One region of the Pseudomonas sp. LBUM1669 genome, then DNA from elsewhere that is predicted to be linked to it. Evidence: predicted binding sites of a transcription regulator. Region 1 holds the regulator's gene; each other region holds the start of a gene.
What was found. The regulator FliA, encoded in region 1, starts transcription of late flagellar genes. The targets are predictions, from matches to a motif close to CTAAAGTTTNNNNNNNNNNNGCCGNTAA.
Positions count from the first base shown of each region.

Region 2: a site for FliA is predicted at 1,764-1,791, ahead of ACA051_RS23370 (flagellar protein MotY). Genes of this name have one in related genera too.
Region 3: a site for FliA is predicted at 1,382-1,409, ahead of motA (flagellar motor stator protein MotA). Genes of this name have one in related genera too.

Region 1 is NZ_CP166784.1:1,927,190-1,930,467, reverse strand. It holds gene ACA051_RS08935 (chemotaxis protein CheA) at 1-32, opposite strand, end outside; gene ACA051_RS08930 (protein phosphatase CheZ) at 87-875, opposite strand; gene ACA051_RS08925 (chemotaxis response regulator CheY) at 898-1,269, opposite strand; gene fliA (RNA polymerase sigma factor FliA) at 1,437-2,177, opposite strand; gene fleN (flagellar synthesis regulator FleN) at 2,174-3,004, opposite strand; gene flhF (flagellar biosynthesis GTPase FlhF) at 3,121-3,278, opposite strand, start outside.
Region 2 is NZ_CP166784.1:5,030,870-5,034,147, forward strand. It holds gene ACA051_RS23365 (argininosuccinate synthase) at 1-662, opposite strand, end outside; gene ACA051_RS23370 (flagellar protein MotY) at 792-1,700, opposite strand; gene pyrC (dihydroorotase) at 1,858-2,904, shown strand; gene rnt (ribonuclease T) at 2,901-3,278, shown strand, end outside.
Region 3 is NZ_CP166784.1:565,118-568,395, reverse strand. It holds gene motB (flagellar motor protein MotB) at 1-458, opposite strand, end outside; gene motA (flagellar motor stator protein MotA) at 462-1,313, opposite strand; gene ACA051_RS02570 (HDOD domain-containing protein) at 1,480-3,018, shown strand; gene ACA051_RS02565 (rhodanese-like domain-containing protein) at 3,061-3,278, shown strand, end outside.

The DNA.
Region 1 (3,278 bases):
TGAAGGATCTCTTCATCGGCGCCGAAGCTCATTAAGGGGGTGCTCCTACAGGTCTAAAAACCTAAAAAACCTAAAATGCTAAAACTCTAAAATCCTAGGCTGGATAACAAATCGTCCACATCGTCCTGACCGGACACAACGTCTTCTCTTTTATCGGCATGAATCTGCGGACCTTCACCCTGAGAGAGATGTTTTTGCGGATCTTTTTCAGCAAGCATCGCATCACGGTCATGTTCGATACCCGCAAAGCGGTCTACCTGACTGGCCATGAGCACGAGCTTGAGCAGGTTGCTTTCAACTTCGGTGACCAATTGGGTCACGCGCTTGATCACCTGACCGGTGAGGTCCTGGTAATCCTGGGCCAACAGAATGTCGTTGAGGTTGCTCGACACCGTGCGATTGTCATCGCTGCTGCGCGTCAGGAAACCGTCGACGCGCCGGGCCAGTTCGCGGAACTCTTCAGCCCCGACTTCGCGACGCATGAACCGCCCCCAATCCGTGCTCAACGCCTGGGCTTCTTCGCTCAGGCGGTTGACCAGCGGCGTGGCGTTTTCCACCAGGTCCATTGTGCGGTTGGCGGCGGCCTCGGTCAGCTTGACCACATAACCCAGACGCTCGGTGGCGTCCGTGATCTGCGACACTTCCTCGGCTTGCGGCATGTTTGGGTCAATCTGGAAATTGACGATCGCGCTATGCAGCTCGCGAGTGAGCTTGCCCACTTCCTGATACAGGCCGCGGTCACGGGTCTGATTGAGCTCATGGATAAGTTGCACAGCGTCGCCGAACCTGCCTTTTTCAAGGCTTTCGACCAGTTCGACCGCGTGTTTTTTCAGGGTCGATTCAAAATCGCCCAGTGAAGATTCTTTATGCTCCATAGCTCCCCCGTGGCGCAGTGGATCAACCGATGCGTTCGAAAATCTTCTCGATTTTTTCTTTCAACGCCTGGGCCGTGAAGGGTTTGACCACATAGCCGTTAACACCGGCCTGTGCCGCTTCGATAATCTGCTCGCGCTTGGCTTCGGCAGTCACCATCAGCACCGGCAGGTGCTTGAGCTTTTCATCGGCGCGCACGTGACGCAGCAGATCGATACCGGTCATGCCAGGCATGTTCCAGTCCGTTACCAGAAAGTCGATGCTCCCGCTGTTGAGAACCGGAATGGCGGTAGTGCCATCGTCGGCCTCGACCGTGTTGGTGAACCCAAGGTCACGCAACAGGTTTTTTATGATCCGCCGCATCGTTGAGAAGTCATCAACGATGAGGATTTTCATGTTCTTGTCCAATTCGACCTCCAAGCAGTCTTAAACGCGCCCAGCACCTGGACGCGCCATTTCAATCAATCCGGCAATCCACTCGATGACTGTCTGGAGCACAACAGATCGCGACCGGTGCAGTTCAACACTCCACCGGCCTCGTTCGCAGTGTCCCCACACTGCCTTCAGCGCGCTCGCCACTCCCCCAAACGCCCCCGCAAACGGGCCGCGCACTGGCTATGTAACTGGCTGACCCGCGATTCGCTGACCCCCAGGACCTCACCGATTTCCTTGAGGTTCAGCTCTTCGTCGTAGTACAGCGCCAACACCAGTCGCTCACGCTCCGGCAAATTGGCAATCGCGTCCGCCAGCGCGGCCTGGAAGCGTTCATCTTCCAGATCGCGTGACGGCTCAAGATGTGCACTCGCGCCATCCTCGTGCAGCCCTTCGTGTTCGCCGTCCTGCAACAGATCGTCGAAACTGAATAACCGGCTGCCCAGGGTGTCGTTCAAAATCCCGTAATAATCGTCGAGACTCAATTGGAGTTCGGCCGCAACCTCATGATCTTTAGCGTCACGACCGGTTTTAGCTTCAATCGAGCGAATTGCGTCGCTGACCATGCGGGTATTGCGGTGAACCGAACGTGGCGCCCAGTCCCCCTTACGCACTTCATCGAGCATCGCGCCGCGGATTCGAATGCCCGCGTAGGTCTCGAAACTCGCGCCTTTGCTGGCGTCATATTTGGTCGACACTTCAAGCAGGCCGATCATCCCGGCCTGGATCAGGTCTTCAACCTGAACACTGGCCGGCAGACGGGCCAGCAAGTGGTAAGCAATGCGTTTGACCAGTGGCGCGTAACGCTCGATCAGCTCGTACTGCGCGTCACGTGCCGACTTCTTGTAGAGGTTGTAGCCACTGGCTGTCATAGGACGGGTCCTGCGGTCTGTTGCACGAGGCGCTCGACGAAAAACTCCAGGTGCCCACGCGGGTTGGCAGGCAGCGGCCAGGTGTCGACCTTCTGCGCGATCGCCTTGAACGCCAGGGCGCACTTGGAACGAGGGAAGGCTTCGTAGACGGCGCGCTGCTTCTGCACGGCCTTGCGCACGCTTTCGTCGTATGGCACTGCGCCGACGTATTGTAGGGCGACGTCGAGGAAGCGATCTGTGACCTTGGTCAACTTGGCGAACAGGTTGCGACCTTCCTGCGGGCTCTGAGCCATGTTGGCCAGGACGCGGAAGCGGTTCATGCCGTAATCGCGGTTCAGCAGTTTGATCAGCGCGTAGGCATCGGTGATCGAGGTCGGCTCGTCGCACACCACCAGCAAGACTTCTTGTGCTGCGCGAACGAAACTGACTACCGAGTCACCAATACCCGCAGCGGTGTCGATCACCAATACGTCGAGGTTGTCGCCGATATCGCTGAAGGCCTGGATCAGGCCGGCGTGCTGGGCCGGGCTCAGATGAACCATGCTCTGCGTGCCGGACGCGGCCGGAACGATGCGAATACCGCCAGGGCCCTGCAACAGAACGTCGCGCAGCTCACAGCGGCCTTCGATCACGTCGGCCAGGGTACGTTTGGGTGTCAGCCCCAACAGGACGTCGACGTTCGCCAGCCCCAGATCGGCGTCCAGCAGCATGACGCGCCGGCCGAGTTCAGCTAGAGCCAGGGACAAGTTCACTGACACGTTAGTCTTCCCGACGCCACCTTTGCCGCCGGTCACCGCGATCACCTGTACGGGATGCATGCTGCCCATGTTATTTCTTTACCTTGTCTTGCATAGACGGAGGCCACATTACTGGCTGCGCGCTCATAAAATGAACAATGCATGGCAGACCATCGATGTAGGTACAAAAACTGTTCATTAGTACCTCAGCCAACCTGCTTGGTCGGGCTGTGGTAAATATCAGCGAACATGTCAGCCATGGCTTCTTCGCTGGGTTCTTCTTGCATTTGCACGCTTACGGCGCGACTGACCAACTGATGACGACGCGGCAGATGCAAATCATCCGGAATACGCGGGCCATCGG
Region 2 (3,278 bases), 3.1 Mb from region 1:
TACTGTGCCTTGTCAGGAGCGTTCTCCGGAGAGACGGTCCATTTCCACATGTCTTCTTCGTGCTCGGTCCAGGTGTCTTCCAGCACGCCGCCTTCATAGGAGATGTGCAGCAGGTTGGCATCCATCGAGTACGGAGATTTTTTCTTGCCATGGCGCTCGATCGGGATGTTGTGCTTTTCAGCATAATCCATCAGCTTTTCACGGGAGAGCAGGTCCCATTCGCGCCACGGAGCGATCACTTTCACCCCGGGCTTCAAGGCGTAGGCGCCCAGTTCGAAACGAACCTGGTCGTTACCCTTGCCGGTGGCGCCGTGGGAAATGGCGTCAGCGCCGGTTTCGTTGGCGATTTCGATCAGGCGTTTGGCGATCAACGGACGAGCGATGGAAGTACCCAGCAGGTACTCGCCTTCGTAAACGGTGTTGGCGCGGAACATCGGGAAAACGAAATCGCGCACGAATTCTTCGCGCAAATCGTCGATGTAGATCTCTTTCACGCCCATGGCCTGAGCCTTGGCGCGTGCAGGTTCGACCTCTTCGCCCTGACCCAGGTCAGCGGTAAAGGTCACCACTTCACAGTTATAAGTATCCTGCAGCCACTTGAGGATCACCGAAGTGTCCAGGCCGCCGGAATACGCCAGAACGACCTTGTTTACGTCCGCCATGCCATCACTCCACGGGGTTCTACGGAAAGCCGTGAAGTCTACCGGTCATACGGAATAATTTACAGAGGCGCGACAGCTTATGACGACGAAGCGACAGATTCTGTCGAGCGAGCGACGAATTCAGCGAACTCAGGAGGTCGCCGAAGAGCTTCCCGGCGTCGTGGTTTGAGGCGCGACTTTCTCGGTCGGGGCCACCCGCTCCAGGCGCACGGCGACCCGACGATTCTTCGCGCGGTTGGTCGCGTTGGTGTTCGGCGCCACAGGGTAGCGCTCACCGTGGAAACGCAGGGTGACCTGCGATTCCTGAATGCCATTGGCTTTGAAATAGTCCATTACCGCCAACGCCCGACGGCGTGACAGCTCGCGGTTGGTCAGGCGATTGCCGCTGTTGTCGGAGTGTCCGTCGAGTTCGATGTGATTGACCGTCGGATCCGCCTTCATGAACTCCAGCATCACCTGCAACTGCGCCTTGGCTTGCGGATCGAGATCGAAGCCTTCACCCGGGAAGCCGATCTCGGACTGTTTGACCTGCTCGAAATTCTTCGGCAGCAGTTTCGCCACGCAGCCCTGATAGTCGTTGAAGGCCTTACTGAACTTGACCGGCAACAGGCGCACTTCAGAGACGCGGCCATCGCCAGAGGAATGCCGGATGACCGGACTGCGGCCGTCCATCAACCCGCTGATCAGGCGTCCGGCCTGAACTTGCGAACTGTTGAACAACACGTTGCCGCTGCCGATTCTCACCGAACCCAGGTTGATGTCGCCACGTCCCGGTTGCCACGGCGCAGCGGCCGCCAGCAGGGTCGCTGAACCGCCGCCGATCATCGCGTTGTAGGCTTTGAGACGAAACGTCGCCTGCTCGCCGGCGCGGCGCACGAATTCACCCGAACCGAAATCGGTGATCGGTTGAGTCAGGCGGCATTCGAACTTGTCACCTTCGACCGTCCACTCGATGCTCTCCAGACGTGTCTGGAAAGTGAGCGCCATCGCAGGGAGGCTGGCAAACACACTGAGCAAGGCTAAATAACGCTGGCGCACGGGAGGCTCCACTGGCTTCTACAACAAAAAGACCGACACACATATTTCCGGCATACCTGTTGGATATCGGAAGCTTCCTGCAAAACTTGATAGCGAGTGCCTGAGAGAGTCTTTTCCGGTAGCATTCCCCAGAGTTTGACCCGCCTGGAATCCCCTCATGTCCGACCGCCTGACCCTGCTGCGTCCCGACGACTGGCATATTCATCTTCGCGATGGTGCTGTGTTGACCAATACCGTTGCGGATGTCGCGCGCACCTTTGGTCGCGCCATCATCATGCCCAACCTGGTACCTCCGGTGCGTAACGCCGCTGAAGCCGACGCCTATCGCCAGCGGATTCTCGCTGCACGCCCGGCCGGCAGTCGTTTCGAACCGTTGATGGTGCTGTACCTGACCGATCGTACCCAGCCCGAAGAAATTCGCGAGGCCAAGGCCAGCGGCTTCATTCACGCTGCCAAGCTGTACCCGGCCGGCGCGACCACCAACTCGGACTCTGGCGTCACCAGTATCGACAAGATCTTCCCTGCACTCGAGGCCATGGCCGACGTCGGGATGCCCTTGTTGATTCACGGTGAAGTCACCCGCGGCGATGTCGATGTGTTCGACCGCGAAAAAATCTTCATCGATGAGCATATGCGTCGTGTGGTCGAGCGTTTCCCGACGCTCAAAGTGGTGTTTGAACACATCACCACCGCGGACGCCGTGCAGTTCGTCAATGAGGCTTCGGCCAACGTTGGCGCGACCATCACCGCGCATCACCTGCTGTACAACCGCAATCACATGCTGGTGGGCGGGATTCGGCCGCACTTCTATTGCCTGCCGATACTCAAGCGCAATACCCACCAGGAAGCCCTGCTCGACGCCGCCACCAGCGGCAGCGACAAGTTCTTCCTCGGCACCGACTCGGCGCCTCACGCCCAGCACGCCAAAGAAGCGGCTTGCGGCTGTGCCGGCTGCTACACCGCTTATGCGGCGATCGAGATGTACGCCGAAGCCTTCGAACAACGCAACGCGCTGGACAAGCTCGAAGCCTTCGCCAGCCTCAACGGCCCGCGCTTCTACGGCCTGCCGGTGAACACCGATCGCATCACCCTGGTCCGCGATGAGTGGACCGCCCCAACCAGCCTGCCATTTGGCGAGCTGACCGTAATCCCGCTGCGCGCCGGTGAAAAACTGCGCTGGCGCCTGCTGGAGGAACACGCGTGAGTGAAGACCATTTCGACGACGAACAGGACGGTCAAGGCGGCGGAGGTGGTTCGCGCCACCCGATGGCTGAGCGCTTCCGTGGGTACCTGCCAGTTGTTGTCGACGTTGAAACCGGTGGTTTCAACTCTGCCACTGACGCCCTGCTGGAGATCGCCGCGACCACGATCGCCATGGATGAAAAAGGCTTTGTGTACCCCGATCACACCTATTTCTTCCGTGTCGAACCTTTTGAAGGCGCGAACATTGAAGCGGCCGCGCTGGAGTTCACCGGGATCAAACTCGATCACCCGCTGCGCATGGCGGTGAGCGAGGAAGCAGCCCTGACCGATATTTTCCGCGGTATCCGCAAGGCCCTGAAAGCCAACGGCTGCAAA
Region 3 (3,278 bases), 1.4 Mb from region 1:
CCGTCCTGTGTGATTTCGAACAGGATCTGGTCCTTGAATTTTTGCAGCTGCGGGTTTTCATCGACCTTGTTCTGCAATTCTTGCAGCAACAGTTCCAGGCGTTCCTTCTCGACCTGTTCGGCCATGCCTTCGACCTGTTCAGTATCGACGGTGACGCGGTCGGGCTGCGGCTGGGACTTCACCTCGGGGTTGAGGGTGTTCTCTGGCGCCAGGGTCGGCGAACCGCCCAGATCGATGATGTACGGCGTGCCGCTTTCGGTGAAGCCGACCGGGTCCTTGAAGTAACCGGCGATGGCGATCTTCTGTTCCGGCGTTGCGGTGGACAGCAGCCACAGCACCAGGAAGAACGCCATCATCGCCGTCGCGAAGTCAGCGAAGGCTATTTTCCAGGAGCCCCCGTGATGCCCGGCCGCGTATTTTTTTACGCGCTTGATGATTATCGGCTGGTTATTTTCCATGACTTAGCGACCGCGAACCGCTTGTTCCAGCTCAGCGAAGCTAGGACGGTGCGCCGGGTACAGAACCTTGCGGCCGAACTCCACCGCCAGCGATGGCGGCATGCCGGAAGCCGAAGCCACCAGCGAGGCCTTGATGGCTTCGTAGACGTTCAGTTCTTCCTTGGCTTCGTGGGCCAGGGCATGGGCCAACGGGCCAAAGAAACCGTAGGCGGCGAGAATACCGAAGAAGGTACCCACCAGTGCCGCACCCACGTGCAGGCCGATCATTTTCTGGTCGCTTTCACCCAGGGAGGCCATGGTCACCACGATACCCAGTACGGCCGCGACGATACCGAAACCGGGCATGGCGTCGGCGATGCCGTTCACCGCATGGGAAGGATGATCCAAATCTTCCTTGAGGCTGGTCAGCTCCATGTCGAACAGACCTTCGAGCTCGTGGGGAGCCATGTTGCCGGAGGACATGATGCGCAGGTAATCGCAGATGTACGCGGTCATGCGGTCATCTTTCAGGACCGCCGGGTACTTGGCGAAGATCGGGCTCGCGGCGGCGTCTTCAATGTCGCCTTCGATTGCCATCATGCCTTCGCGGCGGCTTTTGTTGAGGATCTCGTAAATCAGACCCAGCACTTCCAGATAGAACGTGTGACTGAAGCGCGAGCTGAACATTCCCAAGGCTTTCTTGAGAACGAGCTTGAACATGTGACCAGGGTTGGCCTGCAGGAATGCACCGAGGGCCGCACCACCGATAATCATCACCTCGAAAGGTTGAATCAGGGCGGCAATCTTGCCGTGGGAGAGCACGTATCCGCCGAGCACGCTCGCGAATACGACGATGATGCCGATTATTTTAGCCATAGGTAGGAGAGCACTTACTGAGTCGGGTTCAAGGTCATATTCGGAAGTTAAAAAATCTCTTCTTCTACTTATCGGCAAAACTGCGCCAGACTATAGCCCGTTCAAGCGAAAAGCTAATTTAGCCCTCTGGGGGCATAGGTAATGCAGACGATGATCACGTCCAACCATGGCTAACGAAACGAACAATCCAACCCCGAAACCGACCACGCTTGAAGGCTGGGTAAAGCTTCTCGATGGCGTGCGCCTGCCGGTTCCGCAAGACAGTCACGACCGTGTCTGCAAGGCCCTAGCCGATAACCGCAGCTCGCTTCGCGACATCGCCGAGTTGCTGCAAGACAGCCCGGCCCTGGCCTTGAGCGTGATTCGCGAAGCCAATCGTCACACCCACGGCAGCATGACCACGCCTGCTGAAAACCTTGAGGTGGCGATCAATCGTCTCGGATTGAAACGCACCGAGGAATTGCTCGCCCGGTTGCCTGCCGAACCGCAATCCCAGATCCCGGTGGCGTTGCGTCAGCTGCAGATGATCAGCCAGCACGCGACCCAACAGGCCAACGGTTTTTTCGCCGGTCGGCTGGCGCGGCTCTGGCAGGACATCCACTGGGGCAGCCTGCTGTTTCTCTCACCGCTCTGGCCGATGGCGTTGACTCATCCGCAACTGCTCGAAGAGTGGGAGTTGCGGGTCATCCATAAAGGCGAGTCAGCGCGCAAAGTCGAAAAGCAATTGTTCGGCGTTCGCCTGCTGGACATCTGCCAGGCGCTGGTGGACATCTGGCGCCTGCCGATCTGGGTGCAGCAAGGTTATCGCCTGTTGCTCAACGAGCAACGAGAACTGGTCAAAGTCCTGCGCATTGCCCGGGACAGCGAGCATCCATTGCGTCAGCAAAACCGCCTTGATGACGATCCGACCCTGCGTCGCTGGCTCAACCAACCGGCCAATACCGTGTTGCTGGCCAATGGGCTGGCACTGTCGGCGCAACAAGCCTGGGACAGTCCGCACAGCGAGCGCTGGCAATACCTGACCAGCCTTTACCTGCAAATGCCGATGAGCGACGTGCAGCAGCAACTGCATCAACAAGCCGTCAACAGCGCGCATCAGCACGCCATGCCGGACATCTGGCACCCCGCCGTGGCGCTGATCTGGCCCTCGGGCATGAACCGCATTCACGCCGGGTTGTTGCCCGCTCCGGCGCCGACCACCGAAGACCTGACGGCATGGCGTAAACAATGTGCCGAACTGCTGGTCGAGCCAAGCCGCTTCACCAATGCGATGCACTTGACCACGTCGGCCCGGGACGCGCTGGTCGCATGTGGCATGCATCGGGTGATGATTTTGATGGCTGACCGCACCCACGCCAATTTGCGTGCGCATCAAACGGCCGGACTGGAGAAGGAAGCGGCAGGGCTGAACCTGGCCGTGAGTCAGAGCACCGTGCTGCAACGATTGCTTTCGCAACAGGCCCAAGTACGATTGACGCCGGCCAACAACGCCCAGTTCTCGGCCTTGTTACCCGCCAGCCTGCGCGCGCAGTTTCGCGGTGAACACTTGCTGTTGCGTTCGCTGGTCAATAATGGTCGGGTGATCATGGTCGTTGTGGCCGATCAGGGCGGCGGGCCCTTTTCGGAAATTACCGTGCAAGCCTTTGGCAAAACCGCGCAGTGCATTGAAAAGGCACTCCATAGCTTTAGCCTGCGCGGCCAATAAGGCTGCGCTACAATCCTCCCCTTTGTGCTCTGGAGACCTCACATGTCTGACTTCTCTGGCTTGGCGCTGGTCATCGAGCCGAGCGACTTGCTCCCTCGCCTTGAGTCCCGCGAACTGATTCTGGTGGACCTGACCAGCAGTGCCCGTTATGCCGCAGGGCATATACCCGGTGCGCGTTTTGTCGATCCCAAACGCACTCAGCAGGGTCAAGCGCCTGCTCCAGGCCTGTTGCCGACCCACGCCGCGCTTGAAGCATTATT